DNA from 2 places in the Paenibacillus sp. FSL R5-0928 genome. Region 2 is predicted to be linked to the other one. Evidence: riboswitches for the same ligand, from Rfam matches in the RefSeq annotation. Region 2 holds a riboswitch; the other holds the start of a gene.
The links. Region 2 has a riboswitch for cobalamin ahead of metE (5-methyltetrahydropteroyltriglutamate--homocysteine S-methyltransferase). Riboswitches for the same ligand answer to the same signal wherever they lie in the genome.
Positions count from the first base shown of each region.

Region 1 (4,618 bases), 2.6 Mb from region 2:
AAAGACGGTTCTCATCAAAAGCCAGTTGGCGATTATCCGGTTTTACTACGAATTGCGGCATGGTTAGTTCATCCCTTCTTATTTCAAATTAATTTTCAATATCAAAAATTGATATATTATAGCGCAGCAGGCTGCCACAGAAAGACCTCCGAGCCGTTCATGCTGGCCGGAATGTCGATAATGCGTTGGTTGGAGCTTCCCCGGTAGAGAAGCGTAGTATCTTTCAGTTCTTCTACAAATTTTCCATCTATTAACACCTGACACTGCTTAAGTAGATCCCATTCCGGTGTACCGGGAAGGGCTGTAAGTTCGTCGTACGTATAACCACTGTAAATCCAGATTGAGAAGCCTGGCAGTACAGCGCGAAGCTCATGAATGAACCCCAGCAACTCTTCTGCTGAGAAAAAAGGATCGCCGCCTGCCAGTGTCAGACCATCCAGCAAAGGGTTAGCGGCGATTTCTGCAATAATTTCATGTTGTCGTTCTAAGGTGAAGACTTCTCCATATTTAAAGTTCCATGTCTCGGGATTAAAACATCCCGGGCAACGATGGCGGCAGCCGCTGAGAAAGAGGACGGCCCGCATGCCCTCTCCCTCGTTAATCGACTCCGGATAGTAACCGCAAATATTCATAGATGCTTAACGCGATCCCGTACTTCAGCTTGTTTGGCGGCATTAAAGCGGGTCTGATAGTCGCCGGTTAAATAACCTGTAACTCTGCGCAAACGGCGGATGTGCACGTCATTCTCATGTGCGTTGCAGGAAGGACAGTTTGTCCCAATTACGCCTTCGTATCCACAGCTGGAGCAGCGGTCAATCGGATGGTTAATGCTGAAATAGCTGACCTGTTGTTCGAGCGCATATTTAATGATTTTGATAAAAGCCGATGGGTTATTGCGGGCATTGCCGTTTAATTCGACATAAGAAATAGCCCCGGCATTGCAATATTCATGGAAAGGAGCTTCCAAGCTGATCTTCTGAGCAGCACCCAGATCGAAGTATACAGGGATGTGAAAAGAGTTCGTATAATATTCACGGTCGGTTACGCCCGGAATGGAACCCAGTACCTTGCGGTCAACTTTTGTGAATTTACCGGACAAACCTTCTGCTGGAGTTGCGAACAGAGTGATGTTGAGATCCAGTTCCTCACTTTTCCGATCGCAATAGTCCCGCATATGACGCACAATAGCCAGCGCCTTGGCATGAACTTCCATATCCTCGCCATGGTGTTTGCCGTACATAGCTTTCATACATTCCGCCATACCGATGAAGCCAAGAGACAGGCTGCCATGCTTTAGCAGATCGCCTACAGTGTCATCAGGTGCAAGATGCTCGCCGCCTTCCCAGACGCCTTCTCGCATCATGAAATCGGAAGCTTTAGCTTTTTGTGCGGTTTGAATGTGGAACCGATGAAGAAGTCCTTCCAGCGCAATATCCATATAATGATTTAGATCTTCATAGAAGCCAGCTTCGTCTGCGACGGTACGTCTGCCTGTTACTGTGCCGTGTGCCAGACCTAGCCGAACCAGATTCAGTGTATTAAAGGAAAGGTTGCCCTTTCCAGAGCAATGATTACGACCAAAACGGTCACCGAGCACTCGGGTTCGGCAGCCCATTGTAGCGAACTCCGTATCAGGATCACTTGGATCATAATACTGCAAGTTGAGCGGAGCGTCCAGATTAGCGAAGTTTGGATATAGTCTGCGCGCAGAACATTCAGCCGCTTTTAGGAACAGTTCATAGTTAGGATCGCCTTGCTGTTGATTGATTCCTTGCTTGCATTTGAAGATTTGAATCGGGAACACTGGTGTTTCTCCGCTGCCAAGTCCGTTCATAGTTGCTGTTAGCAGAGAACTGATCACAAGCTGACCTTCTGGTGAAGTACAAGTACCGTAGTTGATGCTGGTAAACGGTATTTGTCCACCGGATCGGCTGGACATGGTATTCAGATTATGTACCATACTTTCAGCCGCTTGCAGGGTTTCGATTTCGGTTTCCTTTAGTGCAAAACGGAACGCTCTTGGATATAACTCCGCCAGATCGGTCCGGCTCATCGTAATCTCGCCCAAAGATTCATCAGCTTGTCCTTCTTCAAAATAATCCAGACCCTTGCGGAACAGCTTGGCGAAGGATTTGGTTACATAAGGTGCCAGATCATAGTCGAGTTTATTGGCGGATACACCACCATATTGAGCATTTTGCTGGGATTGGAAAATAATCGCTACCAGAGACATAGCTGTCATTATTGAGTTCGGAGGACGAACGCTGCCGTTGCCGGTATTGAAACCTTCACGGAGAAGTTTATCAAACGGGATAAAAATACAGTTCGTCGTTCCAATCGCGTATTGATCCAGATCATGCACATAGACGACATTGTCATCAATAGCCTGCACTAGCTGCGGCGGCATCGTAAAATTGCGGGCGTACCATTTTGAATATTCACTGCCGAACTTGCTCATTTTACCGGAGAAACTCTCTCCATTCAAATTGGCATTCTCGCGCAATAGGTCCATATCCCGACTGTCGATAATATCCCGGCCTAAATCAATGAGCTCTTCTAAAAGAACTTCCCGTGCATTTTCTACTCCATTAAATTGTCTCTCCAACAACGTCATTGTACAGCTCTCCTCTCAGTATAAAAGAAAACATCTATCATCAAATCCATATATCCATAGGAAGTTGGACTGCCATAAGCAGTCGTATATTTGTTCTGATTACATAAAAAAAGCATCCCCTACCCGAGGATGGCAGAAAATGCCCGATGCGTTATGTAAATATCCACACGGATATTTGCAGAGGTCTCTACGTAGATGACCGCATGCGGACACCATCCCTGTTCCTCGCAGGCATCAATAGTTGGTGTCGTCGAAACAGGTAGGTCTCCTGGCTTCCGTGGGATCTCTCGGCGCCTTCCCAAGGGTGTTCCTAACCCTCAGTGGCATCTGCCGGGAGATGTGGATTCTCAAGCTTCCCAGAAGCTTAAGAAGGCCATCCGGTTACAGTGGCGGGACCGCAGCGGATTCTCACCGCGCTTCCCTATTAAGCTCTAAATCCGGTTAAGGATCAAAGCGCCTGTCTCCACTATATTTTGTTGTCGTTAGATAAAAATAACCCAAGATGTTGTGTTTGTAAACAGTTTTTTAGAAAACCCGCGCGGGGAGCGGGTTCTTTAAAAGTACTCCACAAATGATCCACAGGCTGTCCATAAGTAATCCACAATTGATCCACAGGGAGATGCGAAATGATTCATAAATTGTCCGAAAAGATGCCACAAAGAGTCCATAAATATAGTGCAGATGACCCTAGAATTTGCGCATGAGAAAATACTCTTAGCCCAAAGTCATATTTTGAAGTAATCAGAAGAAATAGAAAAGATAAGGGAGGATAATCTTGCTTAGTTTGTGACAGAGCGGTGGAATTGTTACAATGGAAGAAGATAGGTACTATAAAATTTCGAGGAGGTATTCTCATGCCTATTGCTGAAGTTACAGTTATTCCAATTGGAACAGGCAGTACCAGTCTTAGCAGCTATGTTGCGGATATGCAGCGGGTGCTGAAGACAGTAGAAGGGATTACATATGAACTTACGTCCATGGGGACGATCATCGAAGGGCCTCTGCAACGCATTTTTGCCGCGGTAGAAGCTTTGCATGAGTCTCCTTTTGCCGCAGGTGCAGAACGTGTCTCTACCTCACTTAAAATAGACGACCGCCGCGATAAACCCTCCACTAGCCGTGGAAAGTTAGAGTCTGTGGAGCGTAAGCTACAGGTGGATTAGCAGTTTAGGAGGGCGGAAAACAGGGAGAAATAGGCTTGCGTTTCTGGCTGAAAGTTGTATAATATTTTTTGTTTGACAGAAAAATCAGCCTTAAGCTGGTGTAGCTCAGGGGTAGAGCAACGCACTCGTAATGCGTAGGCCGGGGGTTCAATTCCCTTCACCAGCATCCCAAAAAACCATACGTGGCGCGGATTTCCGAGGGTTCGGGACCGCGTCATTTTTCATTAAATCCCCTGGCTTCTAACATTCTTCTAAAAGATAAGACATGGCGAAATCGCTAATGAAAACGGTATGACTAGTGGTCACTGTCGAGCAGATGGAAGGCGTGTCGCAAGCTGACAGCAGTCAGAATGAAGGATGGTGGAGGAGGAGCAGCATAAGCTGCTTTTCTCTTGCGGGGGCAGATTGGTTAGATGGTAATTACTATAAAAATAAAAAAAGACACCACAAGGTGTCTTAGTACAGATACTTTTCGCTCGAATTTCACGAGCTCGTCAGTGAACTGAGTTCATAAGCAAGACTGGCTACGGCTAACAGATGAAGAGATAAAGTAATATCAATGTTAAAATGTGCGGTAATATTAATTTTCATAGATAACCACGCTCCTAAAGTATAAATACACATAAAGAAAACTTTATAAAGCGCTTGGCCTGCCATCATCAGTGCCAGGTAGCCATCCTGTACAGACGCCTTAGCGTTTCGACAGTAACATTATACTTAATATTTTGTGTTTTGCAAACCAAAGCCCCCTTAAGACTGAAATAATGAGCAATGTGACAATTATGTCATTCTGAATTGAATATTGTTAGGTTAATCGATGGGGAAGTTTACGTGTCTCCCT
Region 1 is NZ_CP150225.1:538,736-543,353, forward strand. It holds gene MKZ16_RS02365 (ribonucleoside-diphosphate reductase subunit alpha) at 1-61, opposite strand, end outside; gene nrdG (anaerobic ribonucleoside-triphosphate reductase activating protein) at 117-632, opposite strand; gene MKZ16_RS02375 (anaerobic ribonucleoside triphosphate reductase) at 629-2,614, opposite strand; cobalamin riboswitch at 2,855-3,090, opposite strand; gene MKZ16_RS02380 (MTH1187 family thiamine-binding protein) at 3,469-3,777, shown strand; tRNA gene MKZ16_RS02385 (tRNA-Thr) at 3,872-3,943, shown strand.
Region 1: it holds a riboswitch for cobalamin, as region 2 does, so the genes downstream of both, MKZ16_RS02375 (anaerobic ribonucleoside triphosphate reductase) here and metE (5-methyltetrahydropteroyltriglutamate--homocysteine S-methyltransferase) in region 2, are expected to answer to the same signal.

Region 2 (4,618 bases):
GGCTCTAATTTATTTAAGTCTATTTAGAAGCAATAACCCCTGTCTTTTCCCTCGCAATAGCAGCAGCTCTTACCATGTTACGTAGTGCATCCTCTGTCTCCTGCCAGCCCCGCGTTTTCAGACCGCAATCCGGATTAATCCAGAACTGTTCAGGGTCAAGCACCCGCAGCGCACGATCGATATTCGCAGTCATTTCTTCGACAGCTGGAACCCGCGGGCTATGGATGTCGTACACTCCAAGACCGATTCCTTTATCATAGGCCTGCTCCTCAAAGCTGATAATCAGCTCACCATGGCTACGTGAAGTCTCAATGGAGATTACATCAGCATCCATAGCCGATATTGAATCGATCATGTCATTAAATTCGCTATAGCACATATGCGTATGAATTTGTGTCGTAGCCTTCACATGGTTCGTGGCAACACGGAACGACTTCACTGCCCAGTTCAGGTAATGCTCACGGTCTTCTGCCTTTAGCGGAAGTCCTTCACGAATAGCCGGCTCATCCACTTGAATCATTTCGATGCCTGCATCTTCCAACGCTTTTACCTCATGGCGAAGGGCAAGAGCAATTTGATTGGCTACCTCTTCCCGGCTGAGATCATCACGTACAAATGACCAATTGAGGATAGTAACAGGGCCCGTCAACATTCCTTTAACCGGAAGCTTCGTCAACGATTGTGCATAGACGCTTTCTTTAACAGTCATAGGCTGTATAAATGCAATATCCGCGTAGATCACCGGCGGCTTAACGCAACGGGAACCGTAGGATTGAACCCAGCCATTACTAGTAAACAAGTATCCATCCAGCTTTTCTCCGAAAAACTCCACCATATCTGTACGCTCGAACTCGCCGTGGACCAGAACATCCAGACCTAGCTTTTCTTGGAAGGTAATTGCATCCGCGATCTGCTCACGAACAAATCCATCATAACGCTCCTGATTCCAGACCCCTTTACGCCATTTCAATCTCGCCTGGCGCACTTCGACTGTCTGCGGAAAGCTACCAATTGTAGTGGTTGGCAGAAGTGGAAGCTGCCATTTCTCTTGCTGCACCTTTAAGCGCTCAGCAAAAGGCAGACTGCGTTGGTCTGGTAGAGCTGCAAGTGCAAGCACTTGCTCCGCCACATCCTTACGGCCACGCTCAGGTAGTGCGCGGAACGCTGCAATAGCTTCACGACTAGCGGCCAGCGCTGCTTGAGAAGCTTCTCCTTTATCTGCGACGGCTGCTCCGAGCAGACTAAGCTCTTTAAGCTTCTCATCGGCAAAGGCTAACGCATTCTTAACTGTCGCCTTCAGCTTCACTTCACCTTGAACGGTGACTGGGACATGCAGCAGGCTGCAAGAAGGCTGAAGAATAAGACGATCAAGCGGTACATGAACGCTGAGCTTTTCTACCAGTTGCAGCTTAGCGTCTAAATCGGAACGCCAAATGTTCCGTCCATCAATAATTCCGGCACCCAGCCATTTGTCCTTCGGCCAGCCAAGACGTTCGATGGAAGCCAGATTCGTTCCACCATCGTGCACAAAGTCAAGACCCAAGCCTTGAACAGGCAGCTCTAGCAGTGCCTCCAGCGGCTCAGCAGCTTCAAAATACGTCTGTAAAATAATATTCAAGCCCGGCACGGAGCCGGCAATGTCTGTGTATATCGAGTTAAGCAGTGTTAATTCTTCTTTACTTATGCCTGTAACAATCGCTGGCTCATCGATTTGTACCCAGCTTACCCCTTCTTGCTTCAGTTCCTGTAGCAGTTGAACATAGACTGGAACAAAACGTGCAGCAATCTTGGCGATATCTGCCGCTGCGTAACCTTTGGACAGCTTAAGGAAGGTATACAGACCTAAAAGTACCGGTTTACCTTCAATCCCTGCCTGCGATTTAGCAAAACGATAAGCCGCTAGAGGTTTGTTTTCAGTCAGGCGTGGTGTTTGTGTGCCGATCTCTGGAACGATATAGTGATAGTTCGTATTGAACCATTTGGTCATCTCGCAGGCAGTAGCCTCAGCATTACCACGGGCCATTGCAAAATAAAGATCAAGCCCGATGTCGCCGCCATCATACGCATACCGTGGAGGTACGATTCCAAACATAACAGCCGCATCCAACACATGATCATAAAATGTAAAATCATTTACCGGAATAAGCTCAATTCCTGCTTCTTGCTGGGTCTTCAAATGCTGCAGCTGGATTGCTGCCATTTCGGAGCGGAATTGCTCCTCATTTATTTTCCCCTGCCAGAATGCCTCCAGTGCCTTTTTCCATTCGCGGTTCTTTCCGATTCTCGGATATCCAAGATTGCTTACTTTTACCTTATTCGTCATTTCGATACACTCCCTCTTCAATCTCTTATTTCAAACTCCAAAACTACTTGCTTTCCTATAAAAAAGAGCGCCCTTCCCTAAAAAAGTCAAAGGGAAAGACGCCCATGATATACCCATGGTTAACGTCTAACACCTCCCTATCTTCCGTAGGTGAAGCAGTGCTGTTGAAACAGGCAGGTCTCCTGGCTAGCGGCGTCAACATCTTGAGCAGTCTTCCCAGCAGTAGTAAATTGCCAGTGACCTCTGTTGCTCGAGATTCTTCCGTTACAGTGGCGGGACCGCATCGGCTTCGAACCGAATTTCCCTATTAAGCCTACCGAATTACTATTTTCCGGTCAGCACCTGTCTCCGATATCATTCATCATTTGAGTGTCTTAATCTGATGTCATCATACGTGAAAGCCCCAGCAATCTGCAATAGATTACTGGGGCTTCTGTTATATCGATTCCTTATAACGGACTTAGAAAAATACGAAATATACTACAGCAGCAAGAATTATACGGTATATAGCAAACGGTAAGAGCTTGATACGATTGATCAGTTTTAAGAAGAAACGCATCGATAACAGCGCAAATAGGAAGGCACTAATAAAGCCTGCAATAAAAAACGGCAGCGCGTCCATGGTGAAATATTGCCAGTTCTTCATCAGTGACAACAGACTGGCACCTGCCATGATGGGTACTGCCATAATAAACGTAAAATCAGCAGCGGCACGATGGCTCATCCCGAGGATTACGCCACCAGAAATCGTCGAGCCCGAGCGTGAAAATCCAGGCCATAACGAAAAACACTGTACAAGACCTACACCAAGTGCCTGTTTGTATGTAATCTGATCTACACTCTCAGTTCTGATCTTCTTCGGCCCAAACAGATCCGCAATAATCATTAATATAGCCCCGATCACTAGACCAATTAACACCGTTGAGGTAGAGAATAAATGCTCATCAATATAATCATTAAACAGAACACCTAACACACCTGCAGGCACTAACCCTACCAGAACCTGTGTCAGCTTGAGGTGCCCGCCCTGCTCTAACTGCGGTAGCTTCTCTGTTACAGGGTCCAACTGCTTACGGCTGAAACGCCTTAAGCCCAACAGATCAATGAATCGATTTCTAAAAATCACAACAACCGCTAATATAGAACCCAGTTGAATAACTATTTTGAAGGTATTTGCCGTATATTGTCCAAATAACTCCTGTGATTTCAGCCACATATCATCAACAATAATCATATGACCCGTGGAGGATACTGGAGCAAATTCGGTTAAACCTTCAACAAGCCCCAAAATAATGGCTTTAATAATCGTTAATAGCTCCATGTGTTTCCCTCCTTTTTAATAGTCATTTCTATTATCAGTCCTCCACCCGCTTAGCCCTCAATGTTCATTCTCCGGCTGCGTTTGCGGAAGTACAGAAACCCAAGAATAACTAATCCGCCAGCAATTAGTACATAGACCACATTGGAGTAGACATCCATGTACATGGCAATGTCCTCCCAGGATTCGCCCAAAGCTGCGCCAATAAGCACAAGCAGCAAATTCCATCCCAATGTGCCAATCGTTGTGAAGATCATAAATACTCCAAATTTCATACCTGACATTCCCGCCGGAATCGAAATCAGACTGCGGACCAGCGGAACCATCCGACAAAACAATACAGTCCAATAGCCATATTTATCAAACCAGGCGTCAGCCTTGTGGATATCTTTTTTAGTGACGCGAATTAGGCCCCCCCAGCGTTCAACCAGTTTCTCTAACCGGCTCACATCCAATAATCGGCCAATATAATAGAGAATTACTGCACCCAGTAGTGATCCAGCCGTGGCAGCAATGATTACACCAGGTATAGTTAAGCTCGTCGTAGTGGTCATAAACCCTCCAAAGGGCAGGATCACTTCTGAAGGAATTGGTGGAAATATATTTTCAAAGGCCAGCATCAGAAAAATACCGAAGTAACCAAACTGCTCCATAAAGTCTGTAATCCATGCTTGCATTCTTGTTACCCCCATTTCTCATATCAAGTTCTTCTTCAGGTTGCGTAAATAGCGGCTGCGAATAAAAAAGAAGTATAGTCCTTGAACAGCCAAATATCCGAGTAACACCGCGCCTGTCTCCGTTGCGATAGATAAGTAGAACAACCGTTGAAGCGCAATAAAGGCAAACACACTGTGTAAAATAGCTATTCCGACCGGCACAAAAAACAATAGAGCGAGCTGAATTGTGACTATTCGATTGAGTTCTTTATCCGTAAGCCCCATCTTGGACAAAGTGGAATATTGATTGCGATCATGATC
Region 2 is NZ_CP150225.1:5,125,389-5,130,006, forward strand. It holds gene metE (5-methyltetrahydropteroyltriglutamate--homocysteine S-methyltransferase) at 20-2,323, opposite strand; cobalamin riboswitch at 2,478-2,684, opposite strand; gene MKZ16_RS23220 (undecaprenyl-diphosphate phosphatase) at 2,784-3,644, opposite strand; gene MKZ16_RS23225 (DedA family protein) at 3,695-4,318, opposite strand; gene MKZ16_RS23230 (FtsX-like permease family protein) at 4,337-4,618, opposite strand, start outside.